DNA from 2 places in the Brochothrix thermosphacta DSM 20171 genome. Region 2 is predicted to be linked to the other one. Evidence: riboswitches for the same ligand, from Rfam matches in the RefSeq annotation. Region 2 holds a riboswitch; the other holds the start of a gene.

What was found. A riboswitch is a leader RNA that binds a small molecule or an ion and turns the genes downstream of it on or off. The one in region 2 is predicted to bind FMN.
Region 1: another riboswitch for FMN. It lies ahead of V6S17_RS04105 (ECF transporter S component); the one in region 2 lies ahead of ribD (bifunctional diaminohydroxyphosphoribosylaminopyrimidine deaminase/5-amino-6-(5-phosphoribosylamino)uracil reductase RibD).

Annotation. Positions count from the first base shown of each region.
Region 1 covers NZ_CP145608.1:806,909-822,886, reverse strand. The annotation lists gene V6S17_RS04190 (hypothetical protein) at 20-241, opposite strand; gene ndk (nucleoside-diphosphate kinase) at 241-654, opposite strand; gene V6S17_RS04180 (polyprenyl synthetase family protein) at 729-1,715, opposite strand; gene V6S17_RS04175 (demethylmenaquinone methyltransferase) at 1,716-2,441, opposite strand; gene V6S17_RS04170 (heptaprenyl diphosphate synthase component 1) at 2,438-3,169, opposite strand; gene folE (GTP cyclohydrolase I FolE) at 3,191-3,751, opposite strand; gene V6S17_RS04160 (HU family DNA-binding protein) at 4,023-4,298, opposite strand; gene V6S17_RS04155 (NAD(P)H-dependent glycerol-3-phosphate dehydrogenase) at 4,474-5,481, opposite strand; gene der (ribosome biogenesis GTPase Der) at 5,502-6,812, opposite strand; gene rpsA (30S ribosomal protein S1) at 6,924-8,105, opposite strand; gene cmk ((d)CMP kinase) at 8,195-8,878, opposite strand; gene V6S17_RS04135 (LysM peptidoglycan-binding domain-containing protein) at 9,014-9,718, opposite strand; gene V6S17_RS04130 (RecQ family ATP-dependent DNA helicase) at 9,820-11,250, opposite strand; gene V6S17_RS04125 (helix-turn-helix domain-containing protein) at 11,255-12,283, opposite strand; gene V6S17_RS04120 (effector binding domain-containing protein) at 12,418-12,795, opposite strand; gene V6S17_RS04115 (helix-turn-helix transcriptional regulator) at 12,852-13,751, opposite strand; gene V6S17_RS04110 (ferredoxin) at 13,810-14,058, opposite strand; gene V6S17_RS04105 (ECF transporter S component) at 14,073-14,645, opposite strand; FMN riboswitch at 14,804-14,924, opposite strand; gene V6S17_RS04100 (acyl-CoA thioesterase) at 15,489-15,978, opposite strand, start outside.
Region 2 covers NZ_CP145608.1:2,395,332-2,411,309, reverse strand. The annotation lists gene V6S17_RS11940 (MIP/aquaporin family protein) at 278-1,144, shown strand; gene glpK (glycerol kinase GlpK) at 1,147-2,640, shown strand; gene V6S17_RS11930 (hypothetical protein) at 2,978-3,151, shown strand; gene V6S17_RS11925 (LPXTG cell wall anchor domain-containing protein) at 3,126-3,470, shown strand; gene V6S17_RS11920 (hypothetical protein) at 3,842-4,198, shown strand; gene V6S17_RS12725 (LytR/AlgR family response regulator transcription factor) at 4,250-4,960, opposite strand; gene V6S17_RS11915 (zinc ribbon domain-containing protein) at 5,070-5,339, opposite strand; gene V6S17_RS11910 (YdeI/OmpD-associated family protein) at 5,479-6,087, opposite strand; gene truA (tRNA pseudouridine(38-40) synthase TruA) at 6,231-6,971, shown strand; gene V6S17_RS11900 (hypothetical protein) at 7,292-7,864, shown strand; gene V6S17_RS11895 (DUF5105 domain-containing protein) at 7,876-8,523, shown strand; gene V6S17_RS11890 (hypothetical protein) at 8,823-9,071, shown strand; FMN riboswitch at 9,572-9,714, shown strand; gene ribD (bifunctional diaminohydroxyphosphoribosylaminopyrimidine deaminase/5-amino-6-(5-phosphoribosylamino)uracil reductase RibD) at 9,935-11,005, shown strand; gene V6S17_RS11880 (riboflavin synthase) at 11,007-11,642, shown strand; gene V6S17_RS11875 (bifunctional 3,4-dihydroxy-2-butanone-4-phosphate synthase/GTP cyclohydrolase II) at 11,663-12,868, shown strand; gene ribE (6,7-dimethyl-8-ribityllumazine synthase) at 12,882-13,346, shown strand; gene V6S17_RS11865 (helix-turn-helix domain-containing protein) at 13,859-15,358, opposite strand; gene V6S17_RS11860 (glycosyltransferase family 2 protein) at 15,773-15,978, shown strand, end outside.

The DNA.
Region 1 (15,978 bases), 980 kb from region 2:
GACATTTTGATAAAATGAATCAAACTTTTATTTTCTTCAGTTTATTTGTAACTGAACGTTTGGTTCTGCTTTTATTTTCTCCAAGCTCGTCGCCATTAAACGGACTATTTTCGTTTTTATTTTTCTCTAGCACTTCACACCAAAACTTGTGATATTTCAAAAACACCATCCTGACAAATAGCGTCAAAATGGTATTTTCTCCAATCTCTTCAATTTTAAATGGGTGTGAAGGTGCTTTCACTATACAAACTCACTTTCATCAAAGAACAGGTTAATTTCACGTTCAGCGCTTTCCAGAGAGTCTGAGCCATGAACAACGTTAAAAGCTGTGTCTGTTGCAAAGCGTCCTCTGATAGAGGCTAGGTCTGCTTCTAAATGTTTTGTTTTACCATTGATTTTACGTCCAATCACTACTGCATCATTTCCCTGCCATACCATTGCAAAAACTGGTCCCGATGTTATAAACGATACAAGTTCTCCAAAGAACGGCTTATCAACATGCTCTGCATAATGTTTTTTCGCCAACTCTTCTGATATTACCATTAATTTTCCTGCCACCAATATCAATCCTTTTTGTTCGTACTGCTTTACTACTTCACCGATTAAATGACGTTTAACACCATCTGGTTTAACCATAATAAATGTTTTTTCCATTTCAATACACCCCTAGTTAAATTAAGTTTGTAAAAAATCGTTCCGTTCAAAGCTTAGTCTCTTACATTTTTTGATTAATCTGCGCGGTCTAATAAATAGTTAGTAATTTGTCGCAGCGGTTTTGTCGCTTTAGGATCATTAAACTCATCTAAAACTGCGACTGCTTTTTGTAAATATTTCTCACTGATATTCTGTGCTTTTTCTAAGGCACCACTCGTTCGTATGGCTTCTAATACATCAACCATTTCAGAACTTGTCGTTTTTTCATTAATTTTTTCAATTTGGCGTTTCAATACAGGATCTTCCATCGCAATAAAGGCTGGTAAAGTTATATTCCCCTGCTGTAAATCACCTCCGACAGGTTTGCCTATTTCAGCTTCCGTCATTGTGTAATCAAGAATATCGTCTCTTATTTGGAATGACATGCCGACATAATACCCAAATAAGTAAAGGCGTTTTGCCTTATCTTCCATTCCACCAGCAATTGCACCTAGTTGACAGCTAGCCGCTATAAGAACTGCCGTTTTACGTTTAATTCGTCGCAGATACACACGCAAAGATTGCGTGCTATCATACTGATAGCGTATCTGTTCAATTTCACCTAAACTCAATTCATATGTTGTTTGTGATAAAACGTCATGTATCAGCGGATTATTCAATGTTGCCACACTGGTTAAGCTTTTAGCAAACAAATAATCACCGGCATACATGGCAACATGATTGTCCCACATCGCTTTAACAGAGGTTCTACCTCGACGTACGTCGGAATCATCAACAACATCATCATGTAAAATAGATGCCGAATGAATCAATTCCACAGACAACGCTAACTTCATCGCTGCTTCTTTATCGATATCTCCAAGCCGTGCACAGATTAATACAAAGATAGGGCGGATGCGTTTTCCTCCAGCTCCTAACAATTGATGTGCCGCTGCTTCAATAATCGGTGATTCCTCCGATATGACAATATCTAACAGCGCTTGGTCGATTTTCTTGAGGTCTTTCTTCAAAGAACTATAAAGACTCAATAAATCAAATGTATTTCCTTTTTTCAAAACCATTTAGCTTTTTTTAACTCCCATATGAGTAGCTGCCGCCCCGCCTGAAAACGATTTGTAGGTAACAGCAACAAAACCAGCTTTTACAAGGAGTTGTGCTAATCGTTCCTTATCAGGGAATAGACGAGTGGAATCATTTAACCAAGCATATTCTTTATAGCTCTTGGCAAAAACACGCCCAAATAATGGCATTACATATTTAAAATAACCAAAATACAATTGACGATAAACAGGTAGAGTAGGCTGCGATGTTTCTAAGCATGCAAACAAACCGCCTGGTTTTAACACGCGATTAATCTCTTTTAATACCGTTAAATAATCAGGAACATTACGCAATCCAAAACCAATAGTTACGTAATCAAACGAATTATCTTCAAATGGTAATTCCATAGCATTACCTTCAATTAAAGTAATATTTTCAAACGAAGAAGCATCCACTTTCTTTTGACCTTCAGCTAACATATTTGCAGAAAAATCAAAACCAATCACTTCGCCCTCTTCGCCAACAGCCTCAGCCATCGATAAAGTCCAATCAGCAGTCCCACAACAAACGTCTAAGGCTTTTGCACCTTGTACAATCATCATGTCATCCATTGTTTCTTTTCGCCAGCCTTTATGCAATTGAAAACTGATAACAGCATTCATTTTATCGTAACCTGGTGATACTTTTTCAAACACATTGTGCACTTTTTCTAACTTGGATTGTTGATCTAATTCTTCTTGGCTCATAATATGATTAACTCCCCTTCGTGTTTCGGTTGTATAAGCGCGGTTAAATGATTTTTAAGACGATCACTTAATTCCCCGTTTTTTATCTTATTTAATTGTTTTGTAAGCTCTGTTTCAAGAAACTGTATCCACAGATTCTTAGCTTCTATTTTAACATCTATTACATTATTTTTGTTGCCTTTCAATCGAGCTAAGGTCATAGCAGTTTTAATCACGTTAATATATTCTGTTGATTCGCCAAAATAGCGAGCTAGATGTTGATGAATATAACTCTCTGCTAATATTAAATTTTCAATTTTAAATTTTCCAGCTTGAAGCGCTTGGTAAGAATTAGCTCGTGCTTGATTAATTCCTGCAATGGCTTCTGCAAAAATCTCAATTAATTGTGGTTTATCCAACATAGCTAGTTCACGATAATATAAGCCACTATAAAAATCGCCAGCTAAAACAGTTAATTGTCGCTGCTTTCTCATTTTTTCAGAAGTAAGGTTCCCCTCAGTGACTGATTCATGAATATCCAATGCTTGCTTAATTAATAATAGGGCACACATAATATGATTTAATTCTTTATTAGTATGACTGTGTTTATTTATCAATTCATAACTGATTAACACTTCAGTATCAATGCTTGCAAGTTGTGCCAGATTTTCTTTCAAATAAGGATAATTCGCACGTTTACGAACGTAAGATAACGCACTATCCAATCCATCTATTTTTTGCTGAAACATCGTGTACCCCTTTCTCATAACTTACTTTATCATTGTCAAAATTTCGATACGTGCATCCGCATCATTCGCGTATAAACCACGGGCTGCTGTTGTAATTGTTACTGCTCCTGGTTTTTTTACACCGCGCATCGCCATGCACATATGTTCTGCCTCAACATAAACAAAAACGCCCACAGCTTTCAATTCTGTTTCGATTAAATCAGCAATTGTTTTGGTAATACGTTCTTGTACCTGAGGACGCTTGCTAATATCTTCAACAATACGAGCCAACTTACTCAAACCAACGACATTTCCATCCGCAGGTAGATAAGCAATGCTTACTTTACCATAAAATGGTACCAAGTGATGTTCACATACAGAATGAAACCCAATGTCTTTCACAAGGACCATTTCACTGTATTCTTCTTCAAATACTGTTTCTAAATGTTTTTTAGGATCTTTTTCTAATCCACTAAAAATTTCTTCATACATCCGTGCAACACGCATCGGTGTATCTAATAAGCCTGAACGGTTGGGGTCTTCACCCACAGCCTCTAATATATCTTTCACAGCTAATGCTATTTTCTCTTTATTTACAGTCATAGACGGCTTCTCCACCTTATAAAATACTTCTAATATATCATATCATACACCCTTTTATAAATAAATACAGTCTTTCAGTCTAATGTAATAACCTTGTAAAATTAACGATGAAAAGGCTTTTATAAAATGAAGATTTAAACCCTATAAAAACACCTACTATGCTGTTATTCAACGTAATCAAATTTCTGTTTATTGACACCGATTCCTCAATTTAAACAAAAAAAGAGCACCGCCGAAGCAGTCCTCTTTTTTCACTCTGTAAAATATGTAATTATTTTACAGCATCTTTAAGTGCTTTACCTGGTTTGAATGCAGGTACTTTACTTGCTGGAATTTGGATTTCTTTACCAGTTTGTGGGTTACGGCCTTTACGAGCTGCACGATCACGAACTTCAAAGTTACCAAAGCCAATTAATTGAACTTTGTCACCTTTAGCTAAAGTTTCTTGAATAGAAGCGAAAACCGCTTCTACCGCTTTAGTTGCGTCTTTTTTAGATAATTCTGTTGCTTCTGCAACGCTATTTACTAAATCTGTCTTATTTGCCATTATGTTTTCACCTCCTTGAAAAGGATATTAGAAAAACTTATTTGTTAAAAATTATGAATTTTTATAAATTCTTAATTTCATTAAAAGATTATCACATAAACCTTGTCACTGCAAGTGATTGCACGTTTTTTAAGCGTTTTCAAGTCTTTTAGACTATATTATAACTATATTTAGCTCAATATTCGCTTTTTTTCTGACGTCCCATCAACTCATCAACAGCTACTTGAGGATTTTTACCTTCGTATAAAATCCCATAAATCGCTGTCGTAATTGGCATTGATACCTCGAGTTCTTTCGACCACAAATAAACTGCTTTTGTAGTACGAACACCCTCAACAATCATACCGACAGATTCAAGAACCTCTCCAAGCGTTTCACCTTTTCCAAGTCGATAACCTGTACGCCAATTTCGTGAATGTTGACTTGTACAAGTAACAATTAAGTCACCAATACCTGTCAGACCAGAAAATGTGCCTTCATCAGCTCCAACCGCATCACCGAGACGAATTATTTCTCTCATTCCGCGTGTAATCAAAGCTGCTTTTGCATTATCACCATTACCTAAACCATCAGATATACCCGCACCGAGAGCAATGATGTTTTTTAAAGCCCCACCAATTTCAGTACCGATAATATCATCATGTGTATACACACGCAGGTTTAAATTAGAAAACGCATTCTGAACTGTTTGAGCTGCTACAATATCTGTAGAAGCCGCTGTTAACGTTGTAGGCATACGTCTGCATACTTCTTCTGCATGACTAGGCCCAGATAACGCTACAATCGCTGAAACAAGTGTTGAATCCATTGCCTCAGCAATAATTTCAGAAATACGTTTGTTTGTTTCGGGCTCAATCCCCTTACTTACATGTACGACAATAACTGGCTGCGTTAAGTATTGATTTATTTGCCCAATAACCTCACGAATTGCTTTCGTTGGAACGGCTAAAATAACAATGTTTGCTCCAGACAAAACTTCTTGAATAGATGAAGTCGCTCTCAACCGTTCAGGCAACACTATATCTGGCAAGTACTTATGATTACGATGTTGCTCGTTAATTTCAAGTGCTGCTTCTTCACGGTGTGACCACATCATGACTTCTTCATTGTTATCAGCAAGAACAAGCCCTAAAGCTGTTCCCCAACTTCCTGTACCTAAAAGCGCAATTTTACCCATAATTATCACCTTTCATTCACATGAATTTATTTACGTTGACGTGAAATCAAACGAATTGGTGTTCCCTCAAACGTAAAGACGTCTCGAATACGATTTTCAAGGAAACGTTGATAAGAGAAATGCATTAATTCAGGATTGTTAACAAATACTACAAATGTTGGTGGTTGAATCGCTACCTGTGTTGCATAGTAGATACGTAAACGTTGCCCTTTATCTTGTGGTGCAGGGTTAACTGCAACTGCATCTGTGATGACCTCATTTAACACGCTTGATTGTACACGCATTGAGTGGTTATTGTATACTTCGTTAATAATCGGAAACAGCTTAACTAATCGTTGACGTGTTTTAGCTGATACAAATAAAATCGGAGCATAGTCTAAAAATACAAATTGTTCACGAATATCAGTTGTAAATTTGTCGAGTGTTTTATCATTTTTCTCTAGTGTATCCCATTTATTAACAACAATAATGACACCACGGCCTGCCTCATGAGCATAACCAGCGATTTTCTTATCCTGTTCACGGATACCTTCTTCAGCATTGATAACGACAAGAACAACATCAGAACGTTCAATTGCACGCAATGCACGCAAAATACTATATTTTTCTGTGTTCTCGTATACTTTACCTTTTTTACGCATCCCTGCTGTATCAATCATAACATACTCTTGATCATCAAACGTATGCGGTGTATCAATAGCATCACGTGTTGTACCTGCGATATCAGAAACAATAACACGTTCTTCACCTAACATGGCATTAATCATTGATGATTTACCAACATTAGGACGTCCAATTAAACTAAATTTAATCGTACCTTCCTCATATTCAATTTCCTCTTTTTCAGGGAAGCTTGCAATTGCTTTATCTAATAAATCCCCGATACCTAAACCATGTGAACCTGAAATTGGATACGGTTCACCAAAGCCAAGCGAATAGAAATCATAAATTTCTGAACGCATTTCTGGGTTATCGACTTTATTTACAGCTAAAACAACTGGTTTTTTTGAACGGTATAAAATTTTAGCGACAGTCTCATCTGCATCAGTTACGCCTTCACGTCCATTAACGATAAAGATAATAACGTCTGCTTCTTCGATTGCGATTTCTGCTTGTTGACGAATTTGTTCCAAGAACGGTTCGTCACCAATATCAATACCACCTGTATCAATGACATTAAATTGTTGTGTTAACCATTCACTCGATGAATAAATACGGTCACGTGTTACACCTGCTACGTCTTCAACGATTGAAATACGTTCACCTACGATACGATTGAAAATTGTTGACTTTCCTACATTTGGACGTCCAACAATTGCTATTACTGGTTTTGCCATACGCTCACCTTCTTTTCCTCAATTAATAAAACGCCTCACCTGTACATCACACATCTCTAGCTTAAGCAAACGTGTGATTGAAGACAAGAGAGACGCTTTCCTATCATACGATTAATCTTTTAAATCCATTTCTTTCAACTTATCTGCACCAAGTAAATCGCCTAATGAAAAACCAGTTTCTTCTTCTGGCATTTTATATGATTCAACAACTTCTTTAGTTGCTGTTGATTTTGCTTTTTCTTCAGTTACAGGCGCATCGCTTAAAGCTTTGATTGATAAACCAATACGACGTTCTGCAGTATCAACGCTAAGAACTTTAACAGTCACAGCTTGACCTTCAGATAAAACTTCTTGTGGCGTACCAATACGCTCATGTGCGATTTCAGAAATATGAACCAAGCCATCTACACCTGGTAAAATGTTAATGAAAGCACCGAATGTTGTTAAACGCGCAACTGTTCCTTCAAGAACATCATCAGGAGCTACTTGCTCAGAAATGTTATCCCATGGTTGCGGTAAAGTTGCTTTGATTGAAAGTGCTAAGCGGTTTTTCTCTGTATCAACGCTAAGAACTTTAACCTTCACTTCATCACCAACTGCTACGACTTCGCTCGGGTTGCTTACACGTTTGTTTGCTAATTGTGAAATATGAACAAGTCCATCAACACCGTTAACAGTTACAAACGCTCCAAAATTAGTTAAACGTGCAACTGTTCCTTCAACAACATCGCCTTCGTTAATTGTTGCAAATAATTCTGCTTGTTTAACAGCTTTCTCAGCTTCAACAATCGCACGATGTGATAAAACAACACGGCCTTTTTCTTGAACAAACTCAACGATTTTAACCGCTAATGTTTCGCCTTTATATGCTGAAAAATCTTCAACAAAATGATCTGTTACTAATGAACCTGGAATAAACGCACGAATACCAACGTTAGCAACCAGTCCACCTTTTACAACCTCTGTAATTGTTGCATCAAAGATTGTACCATTTTCAAATTTTTCTTTTAAGTCTGTCCAAACTTCGCCTTCTGCAGCTTTAGTTTTAGATAAAACAATCAAATCATCCTCAACACGAGTAACAACAAGCGTTAACTCATCGCCAACTTTTACTAATGTATGAGCGTCTTCTACAGGCTCAACTGATAATTCAGATGCTGGTAATAAACCATCTTGTTTTGCGTTTGGGATGCTTACATATACTTTTTTATCTTCTACACTTGATACAGTCGCTACAACTGTGTCACCTTTTTTTAATTCTGCAATTTCAAATGAAAACATTTCTTCAGTCATTTCATTCATCCTCTCTCTACCATCTATCTGTTTAATATACAGTTATCCTTATTTTAACACATAACTTGCTAAAAAATAAAATCGTTTTTTTAGTCGTTGATTTTCGCTTGAGCCAATGTGAAAATACGTGTTGAAACATCTTCAATTGACAATGAAGTTGTATCTAACTCAATTGCATCCTCTGCTTTTTTCAAGGGTGCATGTTCACGCGTATAATCCAAGTGATCACGCGCTTCAATTTCTTGTTTTAAAACGTCCAATGGTACATGTTTATAACCTTTGGCTTTATTTTCATTAAAACGACGAATTGCTCGTTCGTCAACTGACGCAAGCAAGAAGATTTTCAACTCTGCGTTCGGTAAAACATTCGTACCGATATCACGCCCATCCATTACCACTCCACCATTTTCAGCAAATGCTAATTGACGTGCTTTCATTTCTTCACGAACAGCTAATACCATCGCAACCTCTGAAACATTGCTAGTAACAGATTCTGAGCGAATAGCATCGCTAACGTCTTCACCATTTAGAAAAACACGTTGCCCGCCATTTTTTTCATCAGGTGAAAATGTAATATTAATTTTCGGCATCAACATTTTCAATTGTGTTTCATTTGATAATTCAATACCTGCTTTCAAAGCAGCATATGTTAATGTACGGTACATCGCTCCCGTATCCAAATAGATATATCCTAAACGATTTGCAACTATCTTAGCAACAGTGCTTTTACCGGCTGCAGCCGGTCCATCAATTGCAATACAAATTCCAGACATTTTCTCACTCTCTTTCCTAGTAAAACTGTTATTTATCCACTCACTATGATACCTATCTTTTACATGATATGCAATAAAATTCCGCCATAAAAAAACAGGTAACAAAAGTAGTTAACCTTTTGCACCTGTTTACTTTTAATTATTTGGTGGAATTGTTAATACTGTTCCGACTGGAATTGAATTTCCTGAAATCCCATTAGCGGAACGAATCAATTGTTGATTATCAGCATTACCAGAACCGTAATGAGTCAACGCAATGTTGTATAATGTGTCGCCCGCTTTGACAGTATATGATTTAGTTTCCTGTTTTTCGCTCTCACTTGAAGCTTTTTCTTCTGACTCAGCCTTTTCTTGGGCAAGTCTTTCTTTTTCAGCCTCTGTTTTAGCTAATTCCTCTGCTTTCGCTTGCGATTCAGATTCAGCTTTAGCTTTCGCATCTGCTTCTTCCTTCACAATTCGTTCAGATTCAGCTTTTTCTTCATCAGCTTTCGCTTGTTTTTCTTTTTCAGCTTTTGCTTTTTTTGCTTCTTCTTTTGCCTTTTCAGAAGAACTTACAGTTTCTTTAGATGCAGCTGACGTGTTTTTTTCGATAACAACACTGCTATCTTCTGAACTTGTATCTGTTACAACATCATTATTATTTTTAGCATTCTCATGAACGTAGGCATATGTAATCAGGCATGCTAATGGAATAATAATAATTGCAATAAGTAACGTACTTAAAAATGGGTATCTAAATATCACATTTTTCTTTCTGTGATGACGTCGACTCGCTCGACTTATCTCACTATCCGTATCTTCTTCTTCTCGTTTAAAATCATCGTTGTTAAATTCAGACATTTCCTTAGCACCTCCAAAACAATATCGCTTTTATAAAATTTATCTATATATATCAGTATAGCGATAAAACCTTTTGACAACAAGAAATATCACTATAAATATTACATTTTCTTTACAAACATTTCCCACAACGTCTTTTTCCAGTCATTTTTAACCACTTTAGTGAAATCATTCGCTACTTTATGATAGATACTTTCGTCTAAGTCACAATTATCACAGCATTGAAATTCTTGATGAATATCCGCTTCGCCAAAAAAACGTAAAAGTCGATCTCGACGACACTGTGTTGTTTGCAACCATTTAAAATAAGCATCAATTTGCTCTTTTTTTAGTGTTTGTCGTGCTTGCACAACTTCCCATATCGCATTCGGATTAAAACCCATTTCTTTGTATGTTTTTAGAAAACGCCACTGTGTATCTGTTACCCAGTTATTTTCCAATGCCTCGCGCGTATAAGATTGTGGATTAAGAATTGTATTATAGTCCGGTAAATCACGAACAGATAATGACTGCGCTAGGTAATAATCACTTTCTTGATGGCAGAGCGAAATGCTTAATGATGGCTTTCCATCTCGACCGGCACGGCCCGCTTCTTGCACAAAACTTTCGATATTTTGCGCGGGATGATAATGGATAACAAATCGAATATCAGGTACATCAATCCCCATACCAAAGGCGCTAGTTGCACAAATAATATCAAGTTGGTGATGCGTAAATTGCTGTTGAATTGCAATACGATCTGCAGGGTCCATTCGACCGTGATAGTATGCCACATCTAGATTAAGGCGTTCGCTCAAAAGCAAACTCATATCTTGGCATTTTTGACGGCTGCTAAAATAAATAATACCCGGGCCTTCTAATTCTTTTACTAACTTTAACAACTCCGTATCCTTATCTTTTCTTTGTTCACATGTAATAACTTTATAAGCAATATTCTCACGATTAACGCTATATATAAATTGTTTCATATTTTTCAAATTCAACACTTTTTGTGTTTCTGCACGCACCGTTTCTGTCGCTGTTGCGGTTAGAACCATCGTTACAGGGTAATTAAGCGTTTCTCTAACAGCACCTAATTGCAAATAATCAGGGCGGAAATCAGGGCCCCACTGTGCGATACAATGTCCTTCATCAATGACAAACAAACCAATTTTTTGTCGTTGAAAAGCTGCCAAAACGTGCTCCTGTTGTATCATTTCAGGCGAAATAAATACGAATTTATAACGTTCTAATTGATTGAGGATTGTTGTTTTTTCGTTAGCATTCAAAAATGAGTTTAATGCAACAACTCTCTTTTCACCGTATACTTTCATCCGCTCTACTTGATCTTGCATCAATGATAACAGTGGTGAAATAATCACAACTAAACCTTCTCTTAAGTAGCCTGCTAATTGAAAACAAACGGTTTTACCTGAGCCTGTCGGTAACATTACAAACGTATCTTCCCCTGCAACAGCAGCCTCAACTACTTCTTTTTGCCCAAGACGGAACTCATCAAATCCTAGATAGGTTTTCAAATCATTTTCAAGCATACTTTCACCTCCCTGATACAAGACATAGTTTTAACGTATCGTAACTTAATTCAGGCATATTCATTCGTGCTTCTTTCAGCGATGTTGCCATTTTTTTATTCGCTTCGTAATATTCACGATTGGCTTTATTTACAAATGCATCTAACGGCATAATTTCTAACCCAATCAATTGGACGTAATGATCCACGATCGTTGATTTTTTCAAACGCCTTTGTTGTTGAATATCTGCTACAGATGTCCCATCCAGTAATAATTGATAGGTGATTTGAGCCGATTCAGTTAATTGTGCTACAGGGCGATCAAGTAACAATTGGGATAAAAGGGGCCAACTTTTGGGATAACGTTCTAATAGGAACATCATTTGCGAGAGTGCTTCAAGCCACTGCATATCATACGTGTTTTTTTCCAAATGATGTTTATTAGCGCTTTGTTCCGCTGTTAAACCAATCGTTTGCCCTCCTGTTAAACGATCCACTACAATTTCAGGTGATACCGTTAAAGAATCAAGTAAACTCGTCAATTCATCATGATAATTTTTCGCCAAAACCTGTTCGTCATCTTTCTCCAAACCTAACCACCAACGTTTACATAAGGCTTGTATTGTTGTATCACGTACAATTGGAAAGTAATGAGCGATTTCATGATAACGATTGGCTGTCATTTGAGTGGCTAACTGTAAACTTAAAGCAAAAACAGGTAACCTTCTATGCCACCGCCAACCATTCACATTTTGGTAGTTTGCTTGTAAAGTGAAATTAGATACCGTTGATAAGCCTAGCGATGACAACGCTAAACGATCTTCTGATTTTAAGATGATGTAACCATCTGTTATTAAATTATCACATGTCATTTTCAGATCAAAAAAGGCTTTATTTTCAAACACACCGAAAAACGGCTGTATACGATAGAGGAATAAATCGACCATGTTTTGGCTAGTTTTAACACCTTGTAAAATATCAGTCACTTGCTTTAATTTTTTCGATCCATTCAACTGTCGAATAAGATCAAGTATTACTCGTTGATAATCATTCACCGCCAAAGCCTCCTCTCTATTCACTATCTATTATAGCGAAGATGAAAGCAAATACCACCGTATTTAACAAACAGACAAAAAAACTAAAACACTAAAAATGTGTTCTAGTTTTTTATGCACTGCTAACGAGACGCTTAATCTTTGACTGCGATAAAAATAGTTATTTCACCGTTAACGTCATAATACTCATAATCCGTTGTATAAAGACGCTTTAAATCAGTCGCCCAAATTTCGCACCACTTTTCATACACGCCCTGTTCCTTCTTTGTATCTACAGCAAACGTTAAATAGTTGTTTTTGCCTAATGTTATGTCAGACAAAAGTATATCAGGTATCGTTGTGCCAATTAATAAATCATAATCACCTTTCTCATCCGATTCGTAATTATGATAGACGGCATAAAGCGGTGCTTTATCACCTCGTTTTGCTACACGTTGCCATAATTCAGCAATTCCGGCAAACGTTTGGTTATTTGTTCTAATTTTTTCGCCATAAACAATTTGTTTTTTCATTTAAATCATCCTCCCTTATATAAGGAGCTTAACAGGATAAAGCTGACAACTGTTTGTCAACTTTCATTCATTTTTTTCACTTCATCTTGATAACTATTCTTAAGCGCTATAGGCGCTATGACTTTTACATTGCTACCAAACATCAGTAAAAACGGCAAAATATTTTTTCGAGAGTCATATTTGAAACGCACATTAATACAAGTGTCACAAAGTGACATCTCTTTTTCTAGAAAGTAATCGTAAAGTTTTCCTAACTGATTTTTTTCAAATTGTAATTCGATTGTGGTTAAATTTGGTGTTTCAACCATCAAATCATCTTTAGATAGATAATCACTTTTAATCGGCAAATGCTCAAATGACCTGATGCGCGTCAATTTGAATAGTCGCTGGGATTTTCTCAACTCACAGTAAGCTGATAAATACCAACTCCCATCCTTTAATAACAGTTCTAGCGGTTGCACAATCCGTTTTGTCGCTGTACCATCTCCAGCGATATAATTAATCTGGATTTTTTCACCAACACTCATTGCCGTTTGAATAGCACTTAACTTATTTTGAACGTCACGTTCGATGCTCCCACGATGTAATGTTGCTTCAGTAAAATTGACCTGAAAGACTGATGTTTGTTCTCCCTCTTGTAAAAGATTAATCTTATACACTAATTCTGTCGCCTTATCTGTCTCAATTAACGTATGCTGTGTATTTAAACTTTGAATCAATATGTTTTTTTCAGCCTCACTAAAAGTAAAACGATTCAAGCGATAATTTTCCATTAGTTGAATACCACCGTTCACACCCAACACTGTAAATAATGGCACTCCACTAGACGATAGCGTATCAATATCACGATAAATTGTGCGTTTACTTACCTGAAAAACCTCAGATAATTGAGCGGCCGTTACTTTTTGATGATTTAATAAATACAATAAAATATTGAATAGGCGTTCAATCCTCATTTAATTAGCTCCTTAAAAAAACCTCTGAAAAACAATTATTTTCAGAGGTTACTTCATTTTATTCAAAACGATCGGGATCTCCTTGAAAAGAGCTCTCCGCCGTTCGTACAGAAGCACTAGGGCAACTCATTTCTGCCTCAATGACATCTTCTTCTATATCAACAGCAACAGCCTGTGTTCCTGTATTATCATCGTGCACAACATAGGCAATGCCTTCATCATCATAATCATACGTTGTTGGTGCGCAAACTGCACACATACCACAAGCAATACACGTTGATTTATCAATGATTGTATATAATGCCATTTTTCACACTTCCTTTAGCGCTGAAGTTGTTGTCTCTCAATCCATTTTTTCAACCGACCAAACATCAACATAAAGAGATAACCAACTAACACCCCTTTGATGAGATTGAACGGCATGATACTCACTACAACCGCCTTAGCAAAAGAGACACCTAAATCAAAGTTAAGTAGTTTTAAATATAACGGTAATAAAATTATATAATTAAACAGCGACATAAACAAGGTCATTGCGAGTGTTCCAGTACCAATACCTACTAACAACCCTCGTTTACTACCTTTAAAGTGACGGTAAATATAGTACATCGGCATTACATATAACATACCTGCAACGAAATTCGCCACTTGTCCAACAGGAAAACCAACTGGGCTACCTGTCGTAATGTAATTAATAATATTTTTGATTAACAATACTAAGGTTCCAGCTAATGGTCCAAAAATAAAAGTACCAATCATCGCAGGAATATCACTGAAATCAATCGTGAGGAAATCAGGAAAAACCGGCAATGGAAACTTAATAAACGTTAACAAATACGATAACGCACTTAACATTGAAACACTAACTAACATTCTTACTTTTGAATTTGACATACAAATTCTCTCCCTTGTTGTTCATCAAGTGAAGAGTTCGCCAAAAATCAACGCATTTAACAAGACTACCTGTTATTGATTGCCACGTATATACCAAAAAATCCCTTAACCTATAAATTTAGGCAAAGGGAAATAAGGACCGCGTATCATTCCTGCGATCACATCTTCTCCCATCCTGACTTTACAGTCGGTTACGGAATTACACCGCATCAACCTCTCGAAAGAAGCTCGTGGACTTTTACCACCGGTCGGGAATTACACCCTGCCCTGAAGATGAACGTTTTATTTTAATACATTATTAGTATAGCACAGACTTTTCTAAATTCAACACTATCTGCTGCTGTTATCGTTGCGAATTTATTCGCTTACGAGAACAGTATGGGACGGAGCACAAGCGAGTACCACTCCTTTGCTAATATCGTAGCGGATTTATCCGCTTTACGAGAGCAGTATGGGTGCTAATATCGTAGCGGATTTATCCGCTTTACGAGAGTAGTATGGGACGGAGCGCAAGCGAGTACCACTCCTTATGTTAAATGCTTTAAGAGTAACACTCCTTGTATTAACATCGTGAGATTAACAATCCTTATGTTAAATGCTTTAAGAATACCACTCCTTTGCTAATATCGTAGCGGATTTATCCGCTTTACGAGAGTAGTATGGGACGGAGCGCAAGCGAGTACCACTCCTTCAAGAAAGCGAGTACCGCTCCTTAAATTAATAACTGTGAGTACCTATCCTCTTACTAATATTCTAAGATTACTGTTCCACCTACTTCATTACAAAAAATTTTCAGCCCATAAAAAAACGTTAGCCCTGAATGAGCTAACGTTTCGCTATATTTTATTGTTCCCATGGACGAGATAAACCTAATTGACTCGCCATTTCTTTTTGTTCTATCATTCGTTTTTTACGTTCGATTGCTCGCGCTTCGCCACCTGCACAAATGAATTTCTGCTCTTCAGTTACAGGTTCAACTGTTGGTACTTCAGTCGGCTTGCCATCTTCACCGATTGCAACAAAAGTCATAAATGCAGTTGCTGCCAACTCACGTTCGCTCGTCATCATATTTTCTTTGACTACTTTAATGAAAATTTCCATTGACGTACGCCCTGTATAACACACATACGATTGTAAACAAACCGAATCATTCAAGTGTATTGGAGCATAAAAACTTACATTATCAGTACTTGCCGTTACACAATTGCGTTGCGAATGACGTGATGCGCTGACAGAAGCGATGTCATCTACCATCGACATCAAATTCCCTCCAAACAATGTATCAAATGCGTTAATATCAAATGGAAACACTCGGCTTGTTTTAGCCGTAAAT
Region 2 (15,978 bases):
GGAGTTGTTGTTATTTGGACATAGTAATTATTTATGACGAGCATAAATAATTACTATGTCCAATCTGTGTCAAAAGTGATTGACAATGCATTTATAGGAGAATAAACTTAGGAAGCATTATTGGTGACGTATCGGAATAGTAAGCAGTTTATATGTGGATGTGGAGTGGGAGTGTCGATTATCTTATCGTTTCAAGGTTAGGAAAATCATTTTTGTAAGACACTCGTTCTCTGAATGATACATCATGCTACGTTCATTAATTAACTTAGGAGGTATTATGATGGATACAAGTTTAGTATTACAATTTATAGGTGAGATTTTAGGTACATTTATTTTGATTTTATTTGGTGGAGGTGTTGTTGCTGGTGTTGTGTTAGATAAGACAAAAGCAAATAATGCAGGTTGGGTCGTCATTACAATTGCTTGGGGTCTGGCTGTAGCGATGGGAGCTTATGTTTCAGGGTATCTCAGTTTGGCACATTTGAATCCTGCCTTAACATTAGGATTAGCTTTTGCAGGCGAATTTCCGTGGACAAGTGTACCTGCTTATGTTGGAGGGCAGTTTATCGGCGCATTTATAGGGGCAACTGTTGTGTGGTTACATTACTACCCACATTGGAAAGCAACAAAAGATCAAGGAGCTAAATTAAGTGTATTTGCAACAGGACCAGCAATTCGCCATTACACATCAAACTTATTTGGTGAAGTAGTAGGTACATTTGTTTTAGTTTTCGGAATTATGTCAATAGGGGCAAATGAAATTAGTGCTGGATTGAATCCATTAATTGTAGGTACTTTAATAGTTGTTATTGGTATGGCACTGGGTGGCACAACAGGTTATGCAATTAACCCAGCGCGTGATTTAGGTCCTCGTATCATGCATGCTGTGTTACCTATTTCCAGAAAAGGCTCATCGGATTGGGGATACTCGTGGATACCGGTTGTAGGACCTGTATTAGGAGCAACAATCGCTGCTACAGCTTATAATTTGATTATTCATCATCAGTTAAGCATATGGCTATTTATCAGTATCGCTGTCTTAATCATTGTAGAGATTATCACGATATCTAGCACTAAAAAAGAACAAAACGTGCAAAAAAAAAATAAGGTCCAAAAATATAACTATACTAAGGAGAAATCATAATTATGCAAAAAAAATATATTTTAGCGATTGATCAAGGAACAACAAGTACTCGTGCAATGATATTAAATAAAGCTGGGAAAGTATTAGGAACCGATCAACATGAATTTAAACAACATTTTCCTCAATCAGGTTGGGTAGAGCATGATGCTAATGAAATTTGGAGAACTGTTTTAGCGACAATGTCAGGTGTTTTGGTAAAAACAGGTGTTAATGCACAAGAAATTGCTGGGATTGGAATTACAAATCAACGTGAAACAACAGTTGTTTGGGATCGTGAAACAAGTAAACCCATTCATCATGCTATTGTTTGGCAATCGCGTCAAACAGTTGATATTTGTACGGATTTAAAAGAAAAAGGTTATGAAAAAATGGTAACGGATAAAACAGGTTTGTTACTCGATCCTTATTTTGCAGGAACAAAAGTGCGTTGGATTTTAGACCATGTGGATGGCGCTCAAGAACGCGCTGAAAAAGGTGAATTAGCTTTTGGAACGATTGATACATGGTTAATATGGAAACTGAGTGGTGGAAAAGTGCATGTAACAGATTATTCGAATGCCAGTCGTACCTTGTTATATAACATTCACGATTTAAAATGGGATACTGAATTATTAGACATGCTTAATGTACCAGCAGCAATGCTGCCAGAAGTACATGATTCATCTTGTGTATATGGTCACACAGTAGGCTATCATTTCTTTGGGATAGAAACACCAATTGCAGGTGTTGCTGGTGATCAGCAAGCCGCATTATTTGGTCAAGGTTGTTTTGAAAAAGGAATGGGTAAAAACACATATGGTACAGGTGGATTCTTACTTATGAATACAGGCGATAAAGCAATTAAGTCTAAAAATGGTTTGTTGACAACGTTAGCTTGGGGTATTAATGGCAAGGTCAGCTATGCACTTGAAGGTAGTATTTTTGTTGCTGGCTCAGCTTTACAATGGTTACGCGATGGTATGCGCATGGTGAAAAAAGCATCGGAAACAGAAGAATATGCAATGCGTGTGGATTCAACTCAAGGTGTTTATGTCGTACCGGCATTTGTAGGATTGGGTGCACCATACTGGGATGCAGAAGCGCGTGGTGCAGTCTTTGGTTTAACGCGTGGAACTACGAAAGAGCATTTTGTTCGAGCAACACTAGAATCATTAGCTTACCAAACACGGGATGTTATCGACAGTATGGAAAAAGATTCTGGAATTAAATTGGAAACGCTTCGTGTTGATGGAGGTGCGAGTGCGAATAACTTCTTAATGCAATTCCAAAGTGACTTGTTACAAGTGCCAGTAGAACGCCCTGAAAACAAAGAAACAACTGTGTTAGGTGCTGCATTTTTAGCAGGTTTAGCCGTTGGTTTTTGGAAAGATAAGGAAGAAATTCAACAACATTGGCAGTTAGAAAAGCAATTTGAGCCAATCGAAGGTACTGAAAAAGAAGAATTGCTTTATGAAGGATGGCAAAAAGCAGTAAAAGCAACACAAGTATTTAAATAATAAGTATCAGTTATGTGAGTCACAGATTTATTTAAAATATATTTCTGCCGATGTTAGTACACGAGGCAACTTAGGGAAAATTGATAATACTGACCCTAACACGCCATTACCTAATGGAGACAATCGTTGGATTAATGTAACATTACCGACTGAAGTCATATTTGAGTCTGAAGATGAAGCAACCATCACTTCACCAAAAAACTACCAAATTATTAACAAGTCTGGTCGTCCTGTAAAAGTTGATGTTGATACGTATGAAATCAGTGGAGGGAAAGGTGTTCCAGCGTTAACTCAGTTAAACCTTAAACGTACAACAGAATATGAAGGAAATGAAATTGTGCCTTTAGTTGCTACAAAAGCAGAGGTGCAAAAGTACACAATTAATCAAGAACTTGTAAGATTAGCGAATAATGAAGGTGAATTTGCAGATAAAACAGATGCAGATAGGGCTACTAATTTTGAATTTACAGGGACAATGGATAAAGATGATAAGTATAAACCAAACAATTAAACTGGTGCTAGTAACACTCTTATCACTCCATCTAACTTCGATGCCTTTTATAGTAAATGCAACAAGCGAAAATTCAGTCATTAAAGTCACTGGAAATCTAGATAAGGCCATTGAGTCGATCGTTGAAAATTCAGATGAAAAAGATGTGGTTACGCCTAATTTAGAAAAGAAGCAAACGATTATTAAAACAGGCGATTTACCAACAACAGGTGCAGAAACGCTCGTTTGGTTATCGGTTTTAGGGTCTATTCTTATTAGTATAGCTGTTTTGTTGTGGTTCTACGTCAAAAGAAGCAAAAAACGCAGTGGACAACTATAACATTTAATAGCTATACTGCTTTCAACATAGTAAAATAAATTGTTCATTTTAACAGCCATTTATGTGGCTGTTTTTTTCTTCTCCATAAAAATAGTTAAAAAATTGATAAATAATCAGAGGTTTCATTCATATCTTACCATGATTGTTTAGTGAAAAATAAGTCATATATTGAATCCGAAAATCTAAACAACTTAGGTGCTGTTTTAAGACCATCATCTTTATCACGGCTATTTTAGTTATCTCTTCCACTTGTTACATATAATCTGCAGTTGGTTACATTAGCTATTTTATAGGTGTTATTAGTGCTATACTAATATTGAAAATGATTGGTTATCTAATATCATCTCAATAGTAAAGGACTGATAATCTTGATGTTATTAATAAGTACTGTTCTGTATCTAACGATTTTACGTATCTATAATATTGATTCAATCAACATGGTGATGGCGCCACTTCTTGTAATGGGCGCTTTAAAAGGTTTGCTTACGCTTGAGTTGGCGGATGTTTTTAATATCAAATCGTTTAAAAAAATTTTACGTAAAATTGGTAAACGGCAAGCCCTGATAGAATTAATTACTGTGAGTCTTTTGGTTTATTATCCGATGTATGCCTTTCCGGGTGGAGAATACTCCTCTAACTATATCCTGTTAACTATTACGGTATTTATCTTTTACCGTTTCCTTATTTTAGGCATTAATTATGAGATTAATAAATACCGAAAGAAGTAGATTACAAACAGACTGACATGACAGTCTGTTTTTTTATTCGAAAATTCGCTGTCACAATCGTCGTAATTTTTGTTTAACTGATTGTTGAAAGGTCCGACCAATCGGCAAGTTGATAATTTCTTCATGTGAATCGGTTACTGTGACGTTGTTATTGCCCAAGTTTATAACGTAACGACTGTTTATAATATAGGAACGATGAATTTGGATGAAAGAGGTATCGAGTTGTTTAAGAACTTCCGTGGTTGTTAAATAAGGAGAAAAAACTTCGTGGAAAGTTGTGATAATAACTAAGCGACGTTTTTTTTCAAAATAAAGAATGTTTTCACAGGGGAGCCGAATTTTTTTTTGATATTCACTGAAATGAAATAAGGAAGGAGTGGTTTTAAGGGAAAATAATAAACGTTTAACTGTGGAGAAAAACTGTGTTTTTTGTATAGGTTGAGGAATACAAGCAAAGATATCGAGTGTCAATAGATCAGGTAATAGCCTTTGCCTAGTAGTCGTTAATATCAATGGAACAGGAGGAGCTAATTGTCGGATCTTTTTTGCTAGCGCAAGTGCATCAATATCTGTATCGTCAAGTGATAGAATAAAAAAAGAAAAAGTGTTAGCGCGAAATTCAGGGTTGAGATGAATAGGATAGGTGTAACAGTGGGGATTGAACAGTTGAGTGTGATAGCTGTCCAAAAGACGTTCGATAGTGTGTAGGGTTGACGAGTACTTTGCAAAAATTGCAACATTAAGCTCACCTCTTGAGCACATTATAACCGTTTCAAAAGAGAGTTGATAGTAATGGTAGTTAACTTAAAAAAAGAGTGGAAGAGAGTGCACGTAAAAAAAGCCTCTTAGATGTTTCAAGAGGCTAATCCTGCTATTTCCAACGATCTAGTTTTTTAAGGAATTTTTTAGTGTACATCTTATTAAGAAAATATTTTTGTACTTTGTTCATATTTGAATTTTGAAAGCCTCGTAAACTTATTTCATAAAATTCATCAAATGTTGCCTCACCATTGGTCCATTGACCATTATCGTAACATTTAATACAGTATTTTTCTGAAGCAGAGCCATCTGTTTCGATACCAAATTCATCTGCTTTATTCATTGGCATCCCGCAACTTTGGCATTGTGGTGTTTTTGACATTTTAATTCCTCCGATGTTAAAAAAATAAATTTTTATTCTATGAAAAAGCAACGCATCATTGCTTAATTCCTTTTTTTTAAGAAAGTGTTTATCAAAAAAAGTTGTTGATGAGGGTTCTTCGAATGTAATAAATTAAAAATTATTTAAGTTTTTTAGTTGTTGTATCTAAAAAATGTTTTTGATTATCTTCCAAAAGACGCCCATTATCATGCCAACTGCCATACATTTTATTAGCTTTAGTATATTTAATTAATTTTTCTAAGCGTTTGTTAAATAGTTCGGTATCTTTTTTATAGCTTTGAATCGTATCAATCCGGATGGTTTGATACAAAATCGGAAACGTTCTAAAATTCTGGTAGACAACATCGTCTTGTTGAAGGGCCTCAACAATGCGAGCGTCCCACTCAAAGAGATTAGGGTCCATTTCAGGTAAAACAGCACGGCCGGCAGTTGTCATTAAACCAAGAGCTTCTAGACGACGCACACGTGCTTTGTTCAATTCAGTCCAATTACTTCTTTTACTGCGTGGTGAAATACGTTGAATCAAACGGTTATCAGGTAACTTTTTTTTGACGCCATCAATCCAACCAAAACAAAGTGCTTCTTCCACGATATCTAGATAGAGTAATGTGTTCGTTTGTATAGAAATACTCATGACGAGCCAACATTCTGTTTCAGTTTTGCTATTAGCAACAAGCCAATTTCTTAAGTCTTTACGTGTTGTAAATTCAAAGTAGCTACTGGACATTTTCAAATCATCCCATCTAATTAGAGTATATTCTTTTTAATTTTAGCATGATACGAGGATTTTGGCTGTAATTGTTAATTTAAGGGATTATTGCTACAATGAATTAATAAATAATAAGCACGAATATGAGGAGAAAAATGATAATGCGAAATATAAAAATAACGATTGAATACGATGGGAAACGTTATCTAGGCTGGCAACGATTGGGTGATTCTGATAAAACAATTCAAGGACGAATTGAAGCGGTTTTAACACAAATTACAGGTGAAAAAATTGAGATTATTGGATCAGGACGAACGGATGCGGGAACACATGCGAGGGGGCAAGTGGCTAATTTTAAAACAGATTCACCATTGACGAGTGATAAATTATTAAATCAACTTAATCACTATTTACCTTGGGATATAATTGTCAAAAAAGTTGAAGAGGTACCTGAACGGTTTCATGCGCGTTATAACGCTACTGGTAAACAGTATAGCTACTATGTTTGGAATAATCCGATTCCATCAGCATTCGAACGTTATTACAGCCACCATATTTCGCAAAAGTTAGATATTACTAAAATGAATAGTGCTTGCCGTATGTTGGAAGGTACCCATGATTTTCTTGGTTTCTCTTCGCTTAAAAAATCAAAAAAAACAACGGTGCGTACAATAAAAGCAATCACAATTACGAGTGAGGGCGATTTGCTGCAGTTTAAATTTGAGGGAGAAGGCTTCTTATACAATATGGTGAGAATCATGATGGGGACAATTTTAGAAATTGGTGCAGGAACTTTAGAGGCTAACATCATCGATGATGTATTTATGAGCAAAACGAGAAAAAATGCGGGTATGACAGTACCAGCTCAAGGCTTATTTCTGGATTGTGTGGAATATAAATAAAGTCATAAAATAAAAACATAAAGTGAATCATTTATGTGGAAAAATAGTCTTTTGAAGAATAGAGAAATCTATTCTTTTTTTACGTTAATTAATTTTTTTAAAAGTTAAATTGATTCTAGTGATTACTTATCCTGGTTAATAAATACTTGGTTTCACAATTAAAATTAAGTATTCGTCTGCAATGAAAGAACGGTGTAATTATCGGGGGGTTATTTTATAGATAAAATTAAATGATTAATATAAACTAAAAATGAGCTTTACTTTAGTTATTAGTAGTTATATAATGGTGTTTAAACTTCATTTGAAAGGGTGTATTATAAGTGGTTAAAAAAGTAGTGTTAATGTGTAGTGTTTTGTTTACAGCAATTGGAATTTCTTTAGGTGGTGGCGTTGATGTTCAGGCTTCAAATATGAATAAAGACTTGCAACTAACAATAAAACAAGAAAAAATCCGTGAGATGTTTACTCGAATTGAAAAAGTTGCTAAAGCAACATTAACAACACAAGTTAAGGAAAAAAAGGTAAAAAACATTGCAGTGGTTAAAGCTAAAAAAGAAGAGATTGCCGCAAAAGAACAACAAAAAGCAGCTGATAAAAAAGCGAATACAGTGATAAGTAATGAAAAAGCAAATCAAAACAAAGCATATGGTGAAAAATTAAATAATCCAGATCTTACGCAAGCGGAACGTCAACAAATTATTCAAGAAAAGAAAAATTATAACCAGTCAAATCAAGGAAACCAGTCAAATCAAGTGAATGGTAATGAAAAAGCGAACCAAAATAGAGCGTATGGTGAAAAATTAAGTAATCCCGATCTTACGCAATCAGAACGTCAACAAATTATCCAAGAAAAGAAAAATTATAATCAAAATAGACAAGGAGGACGTCGTTAAGACTATCTATAATGAAGCATAAATATAAAATAATTTTGTTAGGCCTATTAATGATTTTATTATTAAGTGCCTGTCAAAAACAGACTGATCCAAAAGCAGCAGCCGAAAGTTATGTGGATACTTACATATATGGGAAAGATAACGCGAAATTTAATGATTTTTTTGAGGATAAAACAAGTGACATCAAAAAAGAATCAAAATCAGCGTTTGTAAAAGAGTTATCAGCTGCACTAGAGTTAGATCATACATATGATGCTAATTTAAGTAGAATTTATGAGTCACTGAATAAAAAATTGCAAGATGAAACAAAATTCAAGGCTGAAACGATTGAAAATAAAGAGGGTAAAGCTCAAGTGGACCTAATGATTACTGGCTTAACTGAATGGCAAACAGGCGATTTTGAAAAAGAAGTCATAAAAGATTTAACTGCACAAAAAGTAAAAATAACACATAAAACGACCGATAAAGAACTGTCGAATATAGCTAAAAATAGTAGTTTACGTGTCATTAATAAAAAAGTGAATGAAGTGAAGGCTAATAAAAAAGCTCAAAAAATAACGATGTTATTAGTGCAAGATCCCGAGTTTAAAGAGAAGTGGATCGTGCAAAATGAAGATGAATTCCTAAAGGAATTAAGTGCTAAATTTGGACTTAACTAGTATTTGAATTTTCAACTAGTAGTAATCATTAATTGAAGGCGCAGAGCGAGCTGTTTTTATTTGTGATAAGGTTAATGATAATTTAAGAACAGAGAAGCAATAGTGTCAGTGAGAATGAAAGAATGAGATTAGTATTTTGGGCTCCTATTTCTTAGAATAGGGGCTTTTTACTATGATGAGCGATGGAACTTATTATTTTCAGAGAGTCGTTGAATGTTCATAACTAAGTAAGTAATGAAGTCTTTGGCTATGTTATTATTACTACAGTTACGTATTAAATAGGCAAAGGATAAGTACAAATGAATAAAATCAAAGAATTGATAATAAAGTTAAAGAAAATGTCTTTAAGAGACTGGTTAATTACTACCGCTGTAGTTTTAATGATTGTGGGTGTTTTTATGTTCTTATTTGGAGAAAACACGACTGGTTTAGTTATAATGTCAGTTACTGCATTGATGTTGATATTCCAAAAGATTATGATTGCGGGTGCTATAATCATTATTGTTGTCTTTAAATGGGATTGCAAGAGTTCTCAAAAATGTCTTTGAAGACTAAATGTTTTATTAGTTGCGCCATACTAATGACTATTGGTGCACTTATTCTTAAATACCAGATGGACGATCATTTTTATAGAGGTACTTTTTATTCGGACAGGTCTGGCTACAGAAAAATAAAAGGGAATGTTTCACCGCTAATGCTCGGTATAAGTGCTTTTTTGACTCCATTAGCAGGTACGATATTTATTCTAAGTATCCGTAAAAAAAAGATAAAGATTATGATGCTAACGGGAGTGTTCATTTTTGGTTGTGTAGTGCTCGGCTATTACTCTGCAATAGATGTGATTAATTATTATCAAAAATATTTGCCGTCAGTTTCATGGTTTTTGGAGTGATATAACACAGTGAAGAGTCTTTTGACTCGATTCGTTGCTATTATTTGCATTTATAGGTGAGGGGAACTTACTGACTTGATGGTTCTGCTGTGTTTAATAAAAAATACTGATATTGACAAATAAAAAAACAGGTGATATGCTGTGTTCAATTGAATAATGATTCTTCGGGGCAGGGTGTAATTCCCGACCGGCGGTGACAAAAATATTATTTTTGAAGTCCGTGAACCATAATTTCGATTGTGGTTGATTCAGTGAAAATCTGAAACCGACAGTTAAAGTCTGGATGGGAGAAGTAATCAAAGGAACGGTTAACCAACGATAGCTGTAGGCTTTTTAAAAGCACCTACCTATAAGGGCATCCGTTTATTTAAAGCACACCTTTTTTAACCCCACTAGTCTTTTTAGTGGGGTTTTTATCTGATTCAAAAGAGACGAATGTGTGGTTTAACCTAGATTAATACTGTCTATTTTTTAAAAGTCCCTCAAATATGAGGGGCTTTTTTGTTGGAGGTGAAGAAAGTGAGACATGAAAAATATATGCGCTTGGCAATTGAACAAGCGCTTAAAGGACAAGGGGAAACATATACCAACCCACTAGTGGGGGCAGTGATTGTTAAAGATAATGTTGTTTTAGGAAAAGGATATCATACACACTATGGTGCTGCACACGCGGAAGTACAAGCCATTGATTCACTCACCAGCCTTGAGGAATCTATTCAAGCAACGTTATATGTTACTTTAGAACCGTGTGCCCATACAGGAAAAACTCCTCCTTGTGCTGAACGTATTATTGCGGGTGGCTTTAAACAAGTCGTCATCGGTCAACGTGATCCTAATCCCATAGTAGCGGGGCGAGGAGTGGCACTTTTACAAGCAGCGGGGATTGAAGTCATCGAAAATATACTGAGAGATGAAGCCTATCGTATCAATCTCATCTACAATCACTTTCATGAAACCAAATTGCCTTATGTGACCTTGAAATATACGAGTAGTTTAGATGGAAAGATTGCTGCGAAACGAGGTGTCAGAACAAATCTCAGTGGTAGCGAGACATGGCAAGATGTTCAAATAGAACGTGAAAAATATCAGGCAATTTTAGTAGGCAGTGAAACTGCGCTTGTCGATAACCCCTCCTTAACTGTTCGGAACCCACAAGGAAAGCAGGGTTTAACACGGATTATTATTGATCGGTCCGGTAGATTAACAGGCAAACTCATGTTGTTTACAGATACTAGTCAGCCTACGTGGGTGTTTACAGAAAATAGTAATTTGAAACAGCGTTTAACCCACCAACATGTTCGACTTTTTTTCGCGGAACTATGGACAATTGAGCAAATTTTAATGGTAATAGCTCAAGAAGGGATACAGTCCGTATTTGTTGAAGGTGGCGCAAAAATATTACATGCCTTTATAAATGGTGGGTACTATCAACAATTATTGAGCTATCTGACGCCTCATCTTTTAGGGTCAGCAGGAGTTGATGCTATTGACGGAGCCATTGTACAACAGCCAAATTTAAAATTAATAAGTATGGAGCAGTTAGGAACTGACTTTAAATTACAATGGCTACCACAGGAAAAGGGGGGCTAGTATGTTCACTGGAATTGTTGAAAAAATGGGTCGGTTACAAAAAACAACACATCAGCGAGAGAGTATGGTGTTAGACATTCTATTTCCAGAAACAGATTTAAAAGCAACTAAAATGGGTGATAGTATTGCAGTTAATGGTGTCTGCTTAACAGTTGTTGCTATTAATGAGGGCGTATTTAGCGCTGAGGCGATGCCCGAAACGTATCGTACGACTAATCTATCCCTTTTGAAGCAGGGTGAACCCGTCAATCTCGAACGATCCTTGCCAATCACAGGTCGTTTAGACGGACATTTTGTATCAGGCCATGTGGATGGTACTGTGAAAATTAATCGCCGCTGGCAAGAACAAAATGCCATTTATTATGAATTGGCGTTGTTGTCTTCAGAAAAAAGACGTATTGTAAAAAAAGGTTCAATCACATTGGATGGTACAAGCCTTACTGTGATTGATAAAAGTACAGATGCTTTTGTCGTTGCTTTGATTCCACATTCTGCGGCACATACGGTGTTAGGTCAAAAAAAAGTGGGTGATATTGTTAATCTGGAAAGCGATTTATTGAGTAAGTATTTAGGTGCGTTAGTAGAAGATAATGGACAAAGTATCAGTCAGTCGTTTTTAAAACAACATGGTTATTAACAATAAAGGGGGGAAACGTTGTGTCAGTAAAAAAGAGAGTAGAAGAAGCCATACATTTTTTACAACAAGGAAAACTGATTATCGTTGCAGATGATGAAAACCGCGAAGCTGAAGGTGATTTGATAGGTTTGGCTCAATATGCGACGAGTGAAACATTAAATCAAATGGTAACAGAGGCACGTGGTTTAGTCTGTGTGCCGATGAGCGCAAGGACAGCCCGGCGACTAGGATTAGGGCAGATGACGAGTGAAAATACGGATGCATATGGGACAGCATTTACAATCAGTGTTGATCATCACACAACAACAACAGGTATATCTACGGCAGAACGTGCATTGACAATTAGGGAGCTTGCCAATCCAGAGGCAAAGCCGAGTGATTTTTTACGACCGGGTCATATTTTTCCTTTAGTAGGGCAGGCTAATGGAGCCATTGTAAGAGCAGGGCATACGGAAACCGCAGTAGACTTAGCTAGATTAGCAGGTGCGCAACCAGTGGCCTACATTTGTGAAATTCTAAATACTGATGGGACAATGGCAAGGCGACCTGAGTTAAAAGAACAAGCTGTTAGAATGGCAATCCCTTTTATTACCGTTGCTGATATTGTTAGGTATCGACATCTCATCAATGATCGTATTCTTGAAGCGGATGTTCAGGTCGATTTACCGACAGAGTATGGTGACTTTAAGGTACAGGTGATGACTTCATTATCGGATCAAAAAGAGCAGATTGTTGTTAGTAAAGGCGAATTTGAAACAGAAAAAATCCCATTAATTCGTTTGCACTCAGAATGTATGACGGGTGATATTTTTGGTTCGCACCGTTGCGAATGTGGTGAGCAATTGGTAGAAGCATTGCAACGGATTGAAGCGGATGGTACTGGTGCAGTTTTGTATTTACGCCAGGAAGGTCGCGGTATTGGTCTGGTGAGTAAGTTGCGTGCGTATCAATTGCAAGAACAGGGACGGGATACCTACGATGCAAATATTGAGTTAGGGTTTGAGGCAGATGGTCGTGATTACGGTATAGCAGCAGCAATGCTTAAAACACTAGGGATTCAGCGTATTCGACTATTGACGAATAACTTGGATAAAGTAACTGCTCTACAAGCATATGGCATTGAAGTAGTGGAGCGTATTGCGTTGCAAATAGCCCCGCGCCTTGAAAATAAAGCCTATTTAAAAACAAAACAAACAAAATTTAATCATCAACTCACAATTGACTAGAGGAGGAAATAAGATGAATATTATTGAAGGACATTTACGAGGAACAGATTTAAAAGTAGGGATTGTGGTGGCGAGATTCAACGATTTTATTACCACTAAATTATTGGATGGTGCGGTAGATAGCCTTATTCGCCATGATGTACCAACAGATAATATTGATGTTGCTTGGGTACCAGGTGCTTTTGAAATTCCTTTTATTGCTAAAAAAATGGCTGAAAGTGGTAAATATGATGGCATTATCACGTTAGGTTGCGTCATTCGAGGTGCGACTTCACATTATGATTACGTATGTAATGAAGTGAGTAAAGGTGTTGCTAATATTGGTCTGACAACTGGCGTACCTGTGATTTTTGGAGTGGTTACGACCGAATCGATTGAACAAGCAATTGAACGCGCAGGTACAAAAGCAGGTAACAAAGGTGTTGACGCGGCTATGAGTTTATTGGAGATGGCACAATTAACAAAAGTATTAACTTAAGGGATATCTTATTTCCAAATGAATGGAATGAGTAACACCTCAGTCAATTTGCTGATGTCCGTTTATAAAAAAGGAATACGATTGAGCATTAGATTAGGCTTTCAGATGTTTATGCAGATGTTTTTACAGAGTGTATGTTAATTTTGAACCCCTAGAAAAGACATCGATTATACAGAGAGGGTTCATTAGCAACTATATTTTTAATTGGTGGAGGTATCTAAAAAGGGGATGTGATTGAAGCTTTAAAAGGTGTCGTAGAGAGAGTTGTTTTTGTAGCAAAGCTATAATCAGTTGTAATTAAAAAGTTGCACTTTTGTGCAACTTTTTTTTGATGCCCATTATTCCTCCACTTAGAGGTAAGGCGCTGTATACGTAAGAAGAAAACGTAAGGTAGTTATCAAAATAAAAATGTTTAATGTAAGTATGATTATAAAAAGCAGTGTTAAAACAAAAGGTGTTATGACACTGCTTTTTATAATAATGTCACAGCATTAGAGTTGTAGTAGGGAGCATTAAAGGGTCCAATTTTTTTTATCAACTGCGATTAATGCTCTTATATTAGCAATGTCATTAGCACTTAACAAACTATTAAAAAAGATGAACGCATCATATTCTTTGGCATTGATTGGTAAATCATAAAAATTACTGATAAGAATAATTTTTTCAGAAAGATCCTCACTTCTTAAAAGGGTATCCCGTGAGATGTTCTCACACGTGTTAATAATGATTTCTGTTCCAAATTCATCATACAATCTGGAAATAAGAAAACTAACATAAGAGGGGATGAAATCTGTTATTAGAAAGATTCGTATCGGTTTGTAATTGGAAGAAGTTATGAAAAAATCAGGGAATAACATTGTAATCATTTCAAAAAATCCATGATATTGATTTAGATCTTCAAGGAGCATTGGAGGATAGTTGAGTTGAGTCATTGTTTTTTTTAGTAAGGGTTCAAAGAGCGGATTTTTCTCGCGAATTAGATCAATAAAGGCCTTATTAAAATCGTATGCAAAAGAAGGGACACAATAATGGGTTGAACAATAGTTATAAAGCATATGTATGGATTCATTTTTGACAGTTGAAGAAGCGTAGCTATTTAATCCTCGCTCTAATTGAGTTATGAGGTCACTGATCATCTGTAAAGAAATATTTGTATAGGTAGAAAAGTAATAATCGGTTTCTTTCAGTGGCTGATTGTTATTAATGAATGCTCTATCTATATGTGGAAGTATATCTCCAATTGTTTCTATTGTGACAGCAAGACCTGTATTTTTAGTGAATTCAAGTTGGAAAATATTATCCGCTTTAATTGATGTATAAAGAGTGTTTGCGAAATAGTCATCATTAGTAGCAGAAGTGTGTTTATTTAAATGATACTTTTTTTTTGTTCGTTGAACACTGATATACAACCAGTATTTTAACAGGAGAGCGTTTGTCATAGATACTTTAGCACCCATAATAAAGAGTGTTTTTTCAGTGAGGGTATCATAAAATAGAACATTTTCTCCAAACGTTTGTTGGAAATCCAAACGATTTTTTTCATAGAAAAAACTAGTGAAAGCTTGTCTTACTGTCCACTCATCTCCGTTTAGCTTCATCGGATTTGTAGTGATGAACAGACCTTTTGGCCGCAGTTCTTTATTGAGATTTTTCACCATCCTTCGAATGTTTGACTCGCTCATGAAAAGCGTATTTACATAGTATTGAATACTTTCTTCATGAAAAAAAAGTTGTTCGAAAAGTTTATATTCTTCAGCTGTTTGTAAAAAGTGTTTGTATGTTTCGTTAAGTCGGTAACCTCTTTTTGAAATGAGGGTGTAACAGCCATCACGATATTCAAACTGTAAGGATTCGAATTCTTCATTTATATAGTTGATGGTGTTGGTGAGGGTTGAAATTGAACACTTTAAAGTAGTTGTTAAATATTTTTGTGAGAGCGGCCTTGAGGCGTTGAAACATGACTGTATTAATTGTAACTGTCGTTTATAACTTTTATTCGTAAGTAAAAACAAAATTTGACCTCCGATTATTAGAATAATTACAAAATAAGATACATTTTTATGTATCTTACTGGAATTGTAACATTTAATGCTGTTTATGATAGTTTCAAAAAAAAAAAAACAAAAATGAATTTTGAACGGTGGTTATTTGAGAATTTAAATATAATGAGTTAGTAATATAGATGCAAAGTTTTCACTTTATGTGGTTGTCTAAAGAACGAAGGGAGGGATTATAGTGGAGTCGAGAGTGGTGATTAAGTCACAAAAAGAGAGCGATAGCATAATGAGTCAGAAGAGTATCGCACGGAGTAACGTTATTTTTTTAACTATATTTATAGTATTAGTGGCTGTTTTTATTTATTACAGTGTTTGAACATAAGTGTTTTTTATAAAAAGAGCATTTAATTTAGAAAAGAGGAATGAATAATGTTTGTAGTACCAGATTTTTTATACAATTTTATTAAGGTTTTTACTTTAATAATGTCGATAGTGGTTTTTATTCACTTAGGTTTTTATTCAATTTTAGGTTTATTTGGATTGAAAAAGGTAAAACGTAATTATGATATTAAAGCAGCTGATAAAAGTTTCCTAATTATTGTACCCGCACATAATGAAGAAAATGTAATTGATAA